4 regions of the Pseudoduganella sp. jia 12 genome follow, and region 3 is predicted to be linked to each of the others. Evidence: predicted binding sites of a transcription regulator. Region 3 holds the regulator's gene; each other region holds the start of a gene.
What was found. Region 3 encodes sigma-54, which starts transcription at its own class of promoters, with help from an activator protein. Its sites were predicted from a motif close to TGGCANGNAANCTGCTTT; they were not measured.
Positions count from the first base shown of each region.

Region 1: a site for sigma-54 is predicted at 1,563-1,580, ahead of prpB (methylisocitrate lyase). Genes of this name have one in related genera too.
Region 2: a site for sigma-54 is predicted at 1,221-1,238, ahead of ACY65G_RS05940 (NF038132 family protein). Genes of this name have one in related genera too.
Region 4: a site for sigma-54 is predicted at 1,710-1,727, ahead of ACY65G_RS10265 (PEP-CTERM sorting domain-containing protein). Genes of this name have one in related genera too.

Region 1 is NZ_JBUXKP010000002.1:712,075-715,281, reverse strand. It holds gene prpC (bifunctional 2-methylcitrate synthase/citrate synthase) at 1-613, opposite strand, end outside; gene prpB (methylisocitrate lyase) at 626-1,525, opposite strand; gene prpR (propionate catabolism operon regulatory protein PrpR) at 1,693-3,207, shown strand, end outside.
Region 2 is NZ_JBUXKP010000002.1:703,697-706,903, reverse strand. It holds gene ACY65G_RS05945 (S41 family peptidase) at 1-1,077, opposite strand, end outside; gene ACY65G_RS05940 (NF038132 family protein) at 1,274-2,077, shown strand; gene ACY65G_RS05935 (PEP-CTERM sorting domain-containing protein) at 2,226-2,915, shown strand; gene clpA (ATP-dependent Clp protease ATP-binding subunit ClpA) at 2,983-3,207, opposite strand, start outside.
Region 3 is NZ_JBUXKP010000007.1:254,494-257,700, forward strand. It holds gene ACY65G_RS17485 (enoyl-CoA hydratase/isomerase family protein) at 1-208, opposite strand, end outside; gene hpf (ribosome hibernation-promoting factor, HPF/YfiA family) at 415-771, opposite strand; gene ACY65G_RS17495 (RNA polymerase factor sigma-54) at 863-2,338, opposite strand; gene lptB (LPS export ABC transporter ATP-binding protein) at 2,412-3,173, opposite strand; gene lptA (lipopolysaccharide transport periplasmic protein LptA) at 3,174-3,207, opposite strand, start outside.
Region 4 is NZ_JBUXKP010000004.1:229,195-232,401, reverse strand. It holds gene ACY65G_RS10270 (catalase) at 1-895, shown strand, start outside; gene ACY65G_RS10265 (PEP-CTERM sorting domain-containing protein) at 956-1,630, opposite strand; gene ACY65G_RS10260 (high affinity choline transporter 1) at 1,919-3,207, shown strand, end outside.

The DNA of each region.
Region 1 (3,207 bases), on a different contig from region 3:
CAACCACGCGCGCCGTGAACGTGGACGCGTTGAATTCATGCTCGGCATACAGGATCAGCGACGTGTGCATCGCCTTCACCCAGGAATCCGACGGCTTTTCGCCATGCAGCAGGTGCAGGAAGTGGCCGCCGATGGAATCGTCGTCGGTTTCCACGTCGATGCGGCGGCCGGCATGGCTGTAGTGGTACCAGTACAGCAGGATCGAGCCGAACGAGGCCATCAGGCGGTCGGCGATGTCGCGCGCACCCGCCAGGTTGTGGTCTTCCTTCTCCGGCAGCACGCAGCCGAGCACGGAGGCGCCCGTGCGCATCACGTCCATCGGATGGGCGCCCGCCGGCAGCGCTTCCAGCGCCAGCTTGACGGCCTGCGGCAGTCCGCGCAGCGATTTCAGCTTGGCTTTATAGCCCTTCAGTTCACCGGCGGTGGGCAGCTTGCCGTGCACCAGCAGGTAGGCGATTTCCTCGAATTCGCAGGTATCGGCAACGTCCAGGATGTCGTAGCCGCGGTAATGCAGGTCGTTGCCCGTCTTGCCGACGGAGCACAGTGCCGTATTGCCGGCGGTGACGCCGGACAGTGCGACGGATTTTTTTGGCTTGAAAGTCGTTTCGGTCATTGCTGGTCTCCTTTATTTTTTCTGTGCCGCATTCTGGGCTGCAAACAATGCGTCGAGCTTCTGTTCGAATACGTGGTAGCCGATGCTGTCGTAGAGTTCCTCGCGCGTCTGCATCGTGTCCAGCACGTTCTGCTGCGTACCGTCGCGACGGATGGCGCCGTACACGTTCTCGGCGGCGCGGTTCGCGGCGCGGAACGCGGAGAGCGGGTACAGCACGATGTCCACGTCGACACTCTTCAACTGCTCCAGCGTGAACAGCGGCGTGGAACCATATTCGGTGATGTTGGCCAGCACCGGCACCTTGACGGCGTCGGCGAAGCGCTTGTACATCGACAGTTCCGTCAGTGCTTCGGCAAAGATCATGTCGGCGCCGGCTTCCACGCAGGCCACCGCACGTTCGATGGCGGCGTCGAAGCCTTCGACGGCCAGCGCATCGGTGCGCGCCATGATGACGAAGTCGTCGTCGGTGCGGGCATCGACGGCGGCCTTCACGCGGTCCACCATTTCACCCTGGCTGACGATCTCCTTGCCCGGCCGGTGGCCGCAGCGCTTGGCGCCCACCTGGTCCTCGATGTGTACGGCGGCGGCGCCGAACTTGATCATCGACTTCACGGTACGGGCCACGTTGAAGGCCGAGGCGCCGAAGCCGGTGTCGATATCGACCAGCAGCGGCAGGTCGCAGACGTCGGTGATGCGGCGTACGTCGGTCAGCACGTCGTCCAGGCTCGAGATGCCGAGGTCGGGCAAGCCCAGCGAACCGGCCGCGACCCCGCCGCCGGAAAGATAGATGGCGCGGAAACCGGCCCGTTTCGCCAGCAACGCATGGTTGGCATTGATCGCGCCGACGACCTGCAGTGGCGACTCTTCCCGGACGGCCTGGCGGAATGCTGCTCCAGCGGACTGAACACTCATGATGACCTTTCAAATGGCGTGATGGATGCCAACCTGAATCGCAAGGTGCGTGCCAGGCGGTTCCGGATGACCGAAAGCACGTCGAATCAATGACTTGGAACAAGTACGCATTGCACAAAGACGTTTCATTTGAAACGCGTGAAACATCATTGAACTATAATTGAAACATGACCTACCTCTCTTCCGGCGACCAGGACAAGCCCATTATCTGGACGGTTTCGATGTCGCGCCTTTCCGATCTCTTCCGCGACATTACGCCGGAATACGATGCACTGGCCACCATTGAACCGATCAACCTCGGATTCGACGACGCGGTGCGCCATATCCGCGAAAGGTTGGCCACGGAACGCTGCGATGCGGTGATCTCGGCCGGTTCCAACGCCGCTTACCTGAAGGGCCGCTTGCCGGTGCCGCTCGTGGTGGCCAAGGCCAGCGGCAGCGACATGATGCGTGCGCTGGCACGCGCGCGCCGTGTGTCGGCGCGGATCGCCGTCATCACCCACCAGCAACCGATGCCGGAGCTGGCCGAATTCGCCGCCACGTTCGGCTTCGACGTGGCGCAGCGCACGTATGTCACCAGGGAAGATGCGCTGGGCCACGTGCGGGAGCTGAAGGCGGCCGGTATCGAAGCGATCGTCGGTGCGGGCCTGATCACCGACCTGGCCGAAGATGCAGGGCTGACCGGGGTATTCGTTTACTCGTCGGCGTCCATCCGGCAGGCGTTCGACGATGCGCTCGAGATTGCCCGGCTGGCGCAACTGGAAACGGGCGGTGCACGGCGCCGCGGCCGCGGCGGCGCCGTGCAGGATACGCTGCGTGCCCGGCATGGCCTGGCCGACCTGCGCGGCGAATCGCCGGCGATGGAACGGGTGCGCCAGGCGGTGGTGCTGTATGCGCGCTCGAACGCCACGGTGCTGATCGAGGGCGAGACGGGCAGCGGCAAGGAACTGGCCGCGCAGGCGATCCACCGCGCCGCGCCGCACGGCAGGGTCGATGAACTGCGCCGCCCTTTCCTCGCCGTCAACTGCGGGGCGATCGCCGAATCGCTGCTGGAAGCGGAACTGTTCGGGCATGAGGAAGGCGCGTTCACGGGGGCGCGGCGTGGCGGCCGTGCCGGCCTGTTCGAAGCGGCCAGCGGCGGCACGCTGTTCCTCGACGAGATCGGCGAAATGCCGCTGGTGCTGCAAACGCGCCTGCTGCGCGTGCTGGAAGAACGCGAGGTGGTGCGCGTGGGGGGCACGCGGCCGGTGCCAGTGGACGTGCGGATCGTCAGCGCCACGCACTGCGACCTGGCGCAGCGCGTGCGCGACGGCCGGTTCCGTGCCGACCTGTACTACCGCCTGGCGGTACTGCGGCTGGCGCTGCCGCCACTGCGCGAGCGCACGGACGACATCGTGCCGCTGGCCGAATGGTTGCTGCGCAACGCGCTGGCCGTGCTGGGTGCGCGTGCGCATCCCAACCTGCAAGCCGAGCTGCAGGCGTGCGCGCCGCTGCTGGCGCGGCATGCGTGGCCCGGCAACGTGCGCGAGCTGCGCAACCTGTGCGAACGGCTCGCGCTGTTCCTGGCTGCGGAACCGCTGCAGGCACTGACGCCGGCCTTCGTGCTTGCCGTGGGCCCCGAGCTGGCCGCCGGCGCCAACGGCACGGCGCCATTGCCGGCGGCGGAACGCGCCGCCGATGTG
Region 2 (3,207 bases), on a different contig from region 3:
TTTCTCGTCGGCCGAGAACACCGCGTCGCGGGCCCTGGCGCCTTGCGGGATCGCGATTTCCACGCGGCGCTGGCTGCCCGTGCCGGCGATCGTCACGCGACCGCGCGCGGTCAGGACGACCCGCTCCTCCTTCGCGGCCAGCTGCACGTTCGTCAGCGCTTCGAGCGGCGAACGGATCAGGCGCGTGCGCTGCTGGTTGAAGTCCGAAACGAGGCTGACCGGCAGTTGCCGTGTCTCGCCGCGCGCCAGGTCGAACAGGTGCAGGTCGGCACCCTGCTGGTAGACGATGCGGCCGTCGCCCAGTGCGGCGTTGCGCACATCCCAGTCCTTGTGCGACGTGACCTGGCGCACGTCGCCGCCGTCCGCTTGCGCCGACCACAGGTTGTCCGTGCCGCCGCGATCGCTGGTGAAGTAGAGCCTGCCCTGCCACCACATCGGCCGCTTGTCGTTGCCGCTGCTGTCCGGAAAGACACGCCGCGCTTCCGCGCCGCCATCGAGGTCGAAACGCCACAGCTGGGCGTGGGCGCCGCCACGGTAATGCCGCACGTTATCGCCGGTCATGACCAGGCCGAGCCGGGTGAAGTACAGCGTCTTGCCGGCATCGTCGAGCACGGCGTCGTTCGCATCCGCCACGGGGAACACGCGGCGCTCCAGCGTGGCCGGCTGGACGGCCGCCACGATGCGGTGCGCACCCGGCCCTACCGAGCGGAACGTGCTGACCAGGACTTCGCCCTGCGCCGTCCAACCCAGCACGAGGACGCCGCCGTTCTCGAACGTCAGCCGTTTCGGCAAGCCGCCGGCAAGCGGCATCACGTAGGCATCCTGCGCGCCTTCATAGCTGCCGGCAAACGCCACCCATTGGCCGTCCGGCGAAATGGCGGCATGCGTTTCGGCGGCGGCATGCGTGGTCAGGCGCTGTGCCGGCCCGCCGGCGAGCCTGGTTTTCCAGAGGTCGCCCTCGGCAGTGAACACCACGGCATCGCCGCGGACGGCCGGGTAGCGCAGGTAGGGGTTGGCGGCAACGGAAGCAGCGATGGCGCACAGGGCGGCGGCAAGAATCGTTCGGGGGAATGGCATTGGACGTGTCGAAAGAGGGCAGCGCAGATTCTGGCACAGATTTCGCCGCGGAAATCGCCGCCATGACGGCACTGTCGAAACATCTTACAGCTCGTCGTGTTCGACAGGCGCTGTCGCCTGATAAAACAATGGCTTGCAAGATACGGCATGCAAAATGCTGCTCTCCTGATCCACGTCAAAACCATGGGAGTCCGTCATGATCAGCGATAATTCTTGCAAGTTCGTGCTTGCCGCGATGTTCCTCGCCGGTAGCGGGGCGGCACGCGCCCAGGTATTCGATGGCGGGCTACCGGCCGGCTGGGAATGCGTAGGCAATTGCGGCACCGCCGCTGCGGACGGGGCGATCGAGCTGGCACCAGCCGGCGGCAGCCGCTATGGCTGGGTATCGAATGCGAACGGCAATGCCGATGTGCTGCTGCCGGGCGTTAGCGTGCCTGCCGACTCGGCGGATGGCAGCACCCTGCGTTCGCACATCTTCAGCGCCCAGGTTGGACAGGTCCTGACTTTTTCGTTCAACTACGTGTCGACGGACGGCAGCGATTTCACCGACTACGCCTGGGCTCGGCTCCTCACCGCGCAGGGCAGCGCAGCGGACGTGCTCGTGACAGCCCGCACATCGCCGGGGGGCGATGCCGTGCCGGGCTTCGGCATGCCATCGGCGCAGGCCGGGATCATGCCGCCATTCGCAGGCATGGGCGGCGGCCCGCTCGCATGGAGCCCGCTGGGCGAGGATTCGGGATCGTGCTACGCGCAGCCCTGCGGACAGACCGGGTGGATCGACGCCACGTACACCTTCAGCGTGGCAGGCCAGTTCATCCTTGAATTCGGCGTGGTGAACTGGTACGACGAGTCCGCCGACAGCGGCCTGGCCTTCGATGCCATCGCGCTCGATGGCGTGCCGCTGGCGCCGGTTCCCGAACCAGGTCGCCCCGGCATGCTGGCCGCGGGGGCGCTGGTGGTCGCCTTCGCCGCAAGGATGGTTCGGCGGCGCGGCCATTGAGGCGCGCGCGGGCGCGCGTACCTAGCACAACCGTTCATCGTTGGCAGAGGCCGACGCACGGCATGCAAAAGTGTAAATGTCATTGATGGGCTTGCTGGGCGGCTTCTACGATGATTCCCATACCCACCCACCCCGAGGAGAATCGCCCATGAAGCGCACGCCCCCTGTCATGCTTGCCCGCCTTGCCGCCGCCGCCCTGCTGGCCGCCGCTGCCGCCCTGCCCGCCCGCGCCGACTCCGTGACCGAAATCGCCCAGCTGCAGGGCTGGGTCAACAGCAATGGCGGCAGCAACGAAGCCACCCCGCTCGGCAATACCTACACGGGCAACGACACCGGCCTGCGCTTCAACAGCTGGGCGGCCTTCTTCATCCCGGCCGGCACGACGTGGGCATCGGCTACGTTGTCGCTGTCGCCGTCCGTGTACGGCGACGCGCCGCCAAGCGTGATCGGCCTGTTCGACTTCGATGGCGGCCTGCAGCCGTTGCTGAACACGTTCCATCCGGGCACGGACGTATTTGCCGACCTGGGCGGCGGCACCCAGTATGCCGCCGCCACGCTGCACGACAGCGTCGTCGACATCACGCTGAACGGCGCGGCGCTGGCTGACATCAATGCGGTGGGCGGATCGTATTTCGTGATCGGCTTCACGAACCAGACCCTGAACGCGGTGCCGGTCGAAGCCGGTGACCAGGGCATCTACCTGGGCGGCATCCGCGCCGAGCCCTACCTGGAGCTGACGCTGTCGACCGTGCCGGCCGTGCCGGAACCGGGAACGTATGCGATGCTGCTGGCGGGCCTGGCGGTGGCCGGCGTGGCCGCACGGCGGCGGCGCATGTAATCCCCGGATCAATACACCGGCGTAAAAAAACCCGCTCTCGCGAGCGGGTTTTTTTTGCGGCAGAGGTTTATTCCACTTCGACCGTTTCCGGCGGCGGCAGCGGAGCCGCATCCGGTTCCGGGAAGTCCAGCTTGATCTGGTCCTTCTCGTCCAGGTCCACCGTGACCCTGCCGCCGGCGACGAGGCGGCCGAACAGCAGCTCGTCGGCCAGCGCCTTGCGGATCATGTCCTGGATCAGGCGGGACATCGGCCGGGCGCCCATCAGCGGATCGAAGCCCTTCTTCGCCAGGAA
Region 3 (3,207 bases):
AGAAGCGGATGTCGCCACCGGCGCACAGCGCCTTCTCGGTGGTGCTGCGGACGACGACGGCGGCGATGTCGCCGTCGTCGCGCCAGGCCAGCAGCGTGCCGGTAATCGCGCGGATCATGTCGAGCGACAATGAATTCAATGCCCTGGGCCGGTCGAGCGTGATGAAGCCGGTGCCATTGCGCACCTTGGTATGGACGTGGTCGGTCATGGTGTCTCGCATCGTTGTCGTTATTGGCCTCATTCTAGCCATGGATGCGGATGATGTGGCGTAAAAGGTGAACTGAAGGTGAACTGAAGGTGAACTGCGGCGAACTGCAGTGAACTGCGGGAATACGGTGGGGTGCGGACGTAACAAAGGGCGCATTGCGCGCCCTTCTGTTGCTGCAGCCAAAGGGCTGCGACCTGCATCCGGCGTTATGCGGGTGACGCGGGAATCTCGATCTCGCTCAGGTGCTTGATGGTTTCATGATTATGGTTCTGCACTTTATCCTTGTGCTTCATGACCTGGCGATCCAGCTTGTCGATCAGCGAGTCGATGGCCGCATACAGGTCCTGCGCGACGCTTTCGACAAACACGGTCTTGCCCGACATGCGCAGGTTGATTTCCGCCTTCTGCCTTTTTTCTTTCTCGGTGAGATTATCTACACTCAGGATCACACTTACATCGATCAGCTGATCGAAATGCCGTCTAACGCGTTCCAGCTTGCTCTGCACATACTCGCGAATGGCAGGGGTTACGTCGATATGGTGTCCACTGATGGTCAGATTCATACACACACTCCTAAAGAAGATCAATCCAGGTTCGTGCAGCTTCCGCCATCGAAATGCGGCGGCGCAGAGGAACCCATACACTACAGATTGCTTACAAGGACTTGCGGAGGCTGACTGGGGGAATTTTCAATGCTTCGCGATATTTGGCAACAGTGCGTCGCGCAATCACCATGCCTTGTTCACCCAGCATGTCCGCAATCTTACTGTCGGATAAAGGGTTCTTCGGGTCTTCGGCTCCTGTGAATTGCACGATCAGCGCCCGGATCGCAGTCGAGGAAGCTTCCCCACCAGCTTCGGTTGCGACGTGGCTGCCAAAAAAATACTTCAACTCAAACATGCCGTGCGGGGTGAGCATATATTTTTGAGTTGTTACCCGAGAGATAGTACTCTCGTGCAGACCCAGTGTATCAGCTATTTCACGCAACACAAGGGGCCTCATTGCCACAGCGCCATGCGAGAAAAAGTTCTTCTGCCGCTCGACGATGGCCTGGGCCACGCGGAGAATCGTGTCGAAGCGCTGGCGCATATTCTTGATCAGCCACTTTGCTTCCTGCAGCTGGGCATTCATCTGCGTTTCGCCCTTGCCCTGCTTGAGCAGGCTGGCATACAGCGCGTTTACGCGCAGGCGTGGCATCACGTCGTTGTTCAGCGTGACCACCCAGCCGCTGCGGCCTTTCCTGACCACGACATCCGGTACGACATAGTCTGACACGTCGGCCGCGAAGGCGGCGCCCGGATGCGGATTGCATTGCCGAATGACGGCTTGTGCCTCGCGCAAGTCTTCGTCGTCGCAATCGAGTGCCTTCTTCAGCTTGTTGAAGTCGCGCTGCGCGAACCACTGCAAGTGCTTTTCAACGATGCACAGCGCCATCCGCCGCGTGACCATCGGCACGCCAGGCATGCGCCGGATCTGCAGCGCCAGGCATTCGGAAGCGTTGCGCGCACCGATGCCCGCCGGGTCGAAGCTCTGCAGCAGCTTCAGCGCGGTGCGCAATTCGTCGAACTCGATCTCCAGCTCTTCCGGCATGCGTGCATGGATGTCTTCCAGGCTCTCTTCGAGATAACCGTTATCGTCGAGCGCATCGATGATCAGCTCCACCAGGGCCCGGTCGCGCGGCTCCAGCACCGTCACGCGCATCTGCTCCATCAGGTGTTCGCGCAGGCTGCGGTGGCTGGCCTCGAGCTGCGGGCGGCCGTCGTCATCGTCCGGTCCCTTGCCGCTGCCCGCACTGCTCCAGTCGGTATCGCCGGCGCCAGGGTCGAGGCCTTCGCCCTCGCCACCTTCGAACGGCTCGGGCTCCGGCGCCGCCGGCGCATCCTGCGGCGGACCGCCTTCGGGAGGCGCCTCTCCGGGCGCCTGCGTGGTGTTGATCGCCCCATCGCCCAGCAGGCGCACGGAACGGTCGAGCGGATCGTCGAGCCGCTCGAGCAGCGGGTTATCGGTCAGCAGCTGTTCCAGTTCCTGGTGCAGCTCCAGCGTGGACAATTGCAGCAGCCGGATCGACTGCTGCAATTGCGGCGTCAACGCGAGGTGCTGGGAAGTACGCAGTTGCAAAGACTGTTTCATGGCTGGTTCATGGCTGCTGGTTCATGGCTGCTGGTCATGTCTCATTATCGGTGGAACAACGCGGTCCAAGTGCTTACATGCGGAAATGTTCACCAAGATAGACACGGCGCACGGACTCGTCGGCGATGATGTCGTCGGGCCGGCCGGAGGCCAGCACGCTGCCCTGATTGATGATATACGCCCGGTCGCAGATGCCCAGCGTTTCACGCACGTTATGATCCGTGATCAACACGCCGATGCTGCGTTCCTTCAGGAAGCGCACGATGCGCTGGATCTCGATCACGGCGATCGGGTCGACACCGGCAAACGGCTCGTCCAGCAGCACGAAGCGGGGATTGGTCGCCAGCGCGCGGGCGATCTCCACGCGGCGGCGTTCGCCACCGGACAGCGACAGCGCCGTGTTCTCGCGCAGCTTCTCGATCTGCAGGTCGGCCAGCAGCGCATTCAGCCGCTCGTCGATCTCGGCCTTGCCGAGCGCCTTGCCGTCCACCTTCTGCAGCTCCAGCACGGCGCGGATGTTTTCTTCCACGGTCAGCTTGCGGAACACCGACGCTTCCTGCGGCAGGTACGACAGGCCGAGGGTGGCGCGCTTGTGGATCGGCAGGCTGGAGATGTCGGTACCGTCGAGGTCGATAGTGCCGGCATCCGACGCCACCAGGCCCACGATCATGTAGAACGACGTGGTCTTGCCGGCCCCGTTCGGGCCCAGCAGCCCCACCACTTCGCCGCATGCCACCTGCAACGACACGTCATGCACCACCTGGCGCTTGCCGTAGCTCTTTTGCAGCCCGCGCACGATCAGCGTGCTGCTGCAGTCTTGCTGCTCCCGCGCCATTTAATTCCCCGCTGCCGGCACGGCCGGCGGTTGG
Region 4 (3,207 bases), on a different contig from region 3:
GAACGGCAGCAGCGTGCACGCGCTGAAGCTGGTCAATGCCAAGGGCGAGTATGTGTACGCGAAGTTCGCGTGGAAGTCGCGCCAGGGCGAGCGCAACCTGCGCCCGCAGGAAATCCCGGTCATCCAGGGCAAGAGCACCAGCCACGCCACGGTGGACCTGTATGAATCGATCAACGCCGGCAAGTTCCCGGCCTGGGACCTGACGGTTCAGGTCATGACACCGCAAGACCTCGACAAGTTCGCCTTCGACCCGCTGGATGCCACCAAGATCTGGCCGAACCTGCCCGAGCGCAAAGTGGGCACGATGGTGCTGAACAAGGTGCCGGACAACTTCTTCGAGGCCACCGAGCAGGTCGCGATGGCACCGGGCAACCTGGTGCCGGGAATCGAAGCTTCCGAAGACCGCATGCTGCAGGGCCGCCTGTTCTCCTATGTGGACACGCAGTTCCACCGCCTGGGCGCCAATTTCCAGTCGCTGCCGATCAACAAGCCGCTGGTCCCGGTGCGCAACCACCAGCAGGATGGCGCGATGAACATCGATGGCCGCAAGGGCACCGTGAACTACCAGCCGAGCCGCATCGCGAACCTGGCTGAAGATCCGAACGCCCGCAGCAGCAACCTGCCGCTGGCCGGCACCACGCAGCAGCAGCGCATCGCCAAAACGCTGAACTTCCAGCAGGCCGGCGACTACTACCGCGCCCTGTCGGCACAGGACAAGGATGACCTGGTCGCCAACCTGTCCGGCGACCTGAAGCGCGTGAAAAACCAGGTCAGCCTGTACACGATGCTCTCGCACTTCTACCGGGCCGATGCCGACTACGGCAAGCGCCTCGTGAAGGCGGTAGGCGCCGACGGTGCAAAGGTGGCCGAACTGGCCGCCGCGCTGAAGGAGTAAGCGCAAGGCGCCGGACGCCGGGGCAGCTGTAAGCCCCCGGCGCCGGCGGGCATCTCCGCGTCACGGCGTGGCCCGCTTCTTCCCGAACACGGCCACCGCCGCGAGCCCGGCAACCGCCAGCAACGGCAGGCTGCCGGGCTCCGGCACTTCCAGGTCGAAATGCTGCGAGAACACGACCAGCGCCACCGTATCGGCGCGGTCGGTTGCCCACACCATCAGGTCCTTGGCGACCCACACCTGCGGCTGCGACAGGAAGCCGGCCCTGCCGGGACCACCGCTCACGTAATCCGCAACGCAATCGGCAACGTAGTCGGCAACGTAGTCGGCAACGTAGACGCCATGGTCGTCATGGCGCATGTCGATCCCGCTGCCTGTCATCTTCAGCGCTTCCGGCCGCCATGCCGGATCGAGCGCCGCCACGCGAAAGCCCATGCGCAGGCCGATGAAAACGAGGGCGCCATCGCCCTGCACCGTCAATTCGTCGTCCCTCACCCCGAACCTCAATCCCGCGCCGAAAGGCGATCCGTCGGGGGTTGCGGTCACGTCGATATTGCCGGCATTGAAAACCCGCAACGGGTTCGATGCGCTGTAGCTGGCACTGAAGTCGGTGAACGCGAGGCCGCCGGCGTTCAGCGTGCCGCCGGCGAGCAATGTGGACAGCGGCAACGCCTGCGCGCTGGCCGCCACGGCGAAAGACAGTATCGTTGCCCCGATCAACCGCGAGAATCGTTTCATGATGGGCTCCTGTGGAAAATGGACGGGCGGCCAGCCGGCCGCGCCGCTGGCGCACGTGCACTGGTCCAGCCCAGTTGATCTCGCATAAGCCATGCCACGCGCACCACGCCCCGCGCGGCACTTGCACCTTGCACGCCTCGTCAAGTTTTTCGACAGCGGCGGCATTTCACGGGCCGCTCCGGCGAGCAACATCCGGCCACAAATCGCCGGCAAAGTTGCTCCCGCGCCGCATCCAGCCTTTATAATCCGGGATTTTCCGCCCGCTTATTTCCGCTCCCGAAAGCTTGCATGAACAACACCCTGATCATCTTTGTCGCGCTTTATCTTCTGGGAACGCTGGGCCTCGGCATGTGGGCGGGCACGCGGGTCAAGAACACGAGCGACTTCGCCGTCGCCGGCCGGAGCCTGCCGCTGGTCATGGTCATCACGACAACATTCGCCACCTGGTTCGGCGCCGAAACCGTGATGGGCGTGCCTGCGCGATTCGTGCAGGGCGGCCTGAATGCCGTGATCGAAGACCCGTTCGGCGCCGGCACGTGCCTGATCCTCGTCGGCCTGTTCTTCGCGACGAAACTGTATAAATTGAACCTGCTGACGATCGGCGACTACTACCGCCAGCGCTACGGCAAGGGCATCGAAGTGTTCTGCTCGGTGGCGATCATCCTCAGCTACCTGGGCTGGGTGGCGGCGCAGATCACCGCGCTGGGGCTGGTATTCACGGTGCTGACGAACGGCGCGCTGGCACCGGCCGCGGGCATGGTGATCGGCACGCTGGCCGTGCTGATCTACGTGGTGGTGGGCGGCTTCCTGGCCGTGGCGATCACCGACTTCATCCAGATGATCGTGCTGGTGGTGGGCATGACGGTCATCGCGTTCTTCGCCGCCGACCTGGCGGGCGGCGCCGGCAACGTGCTGGACATGGCGCAGCGGGCCGACCTGTGGCGCCTGTGGCCGGAACCCACGTTCACCGACATCATGTTCTTCTTTGCCGCCGCCATCACGATGATGTTCGGCAGCATTCCGCAGCAGGACGTGTTCCAGCGCGTGATGTCCGCCAAGGATGCGCCCACGGCCCGCACCGGCGCCGTGATCGGCGGCGCCAGCTACATCATCTTCGGCTTCGTGCCCATGTTTATCGTGGCCGCCGCGGTCGTGGTGATGGGCGACAGCGCGATGGATCTGGCCAAGAACGATTACCAGCGCCTGCTGCCCACGTTCGTGATGACGAAGATGCCGCTGGTCATGCAAATCCTGTTCTTCGGCGCGCTGCTCTCCGCCATCAAGAGCACGTCGTCGGCCACGCTGCTGGCGCCATCGACGAGCTTTGTCGAGAACATCCTGAAGAACCTGCGTCCGGGCATGAGCGACAAGCAGCAGCTGCTGGCCATGCGCGTGACCATCGTGATCTTTGCCGCGCTGGTGCTGGCCTACGCGATCATGATGCAGGGCACGTCGATCTACGAACTGGTGTCGTCCGCCTACCAGGTGACGCTCGTGGGCGCGTTCATTCCCCTGGTAATGGGCCTGTACTGGAAACGCGCCACCACGCAGGGCGCGGTGCTGTCGATCGGTGCCGG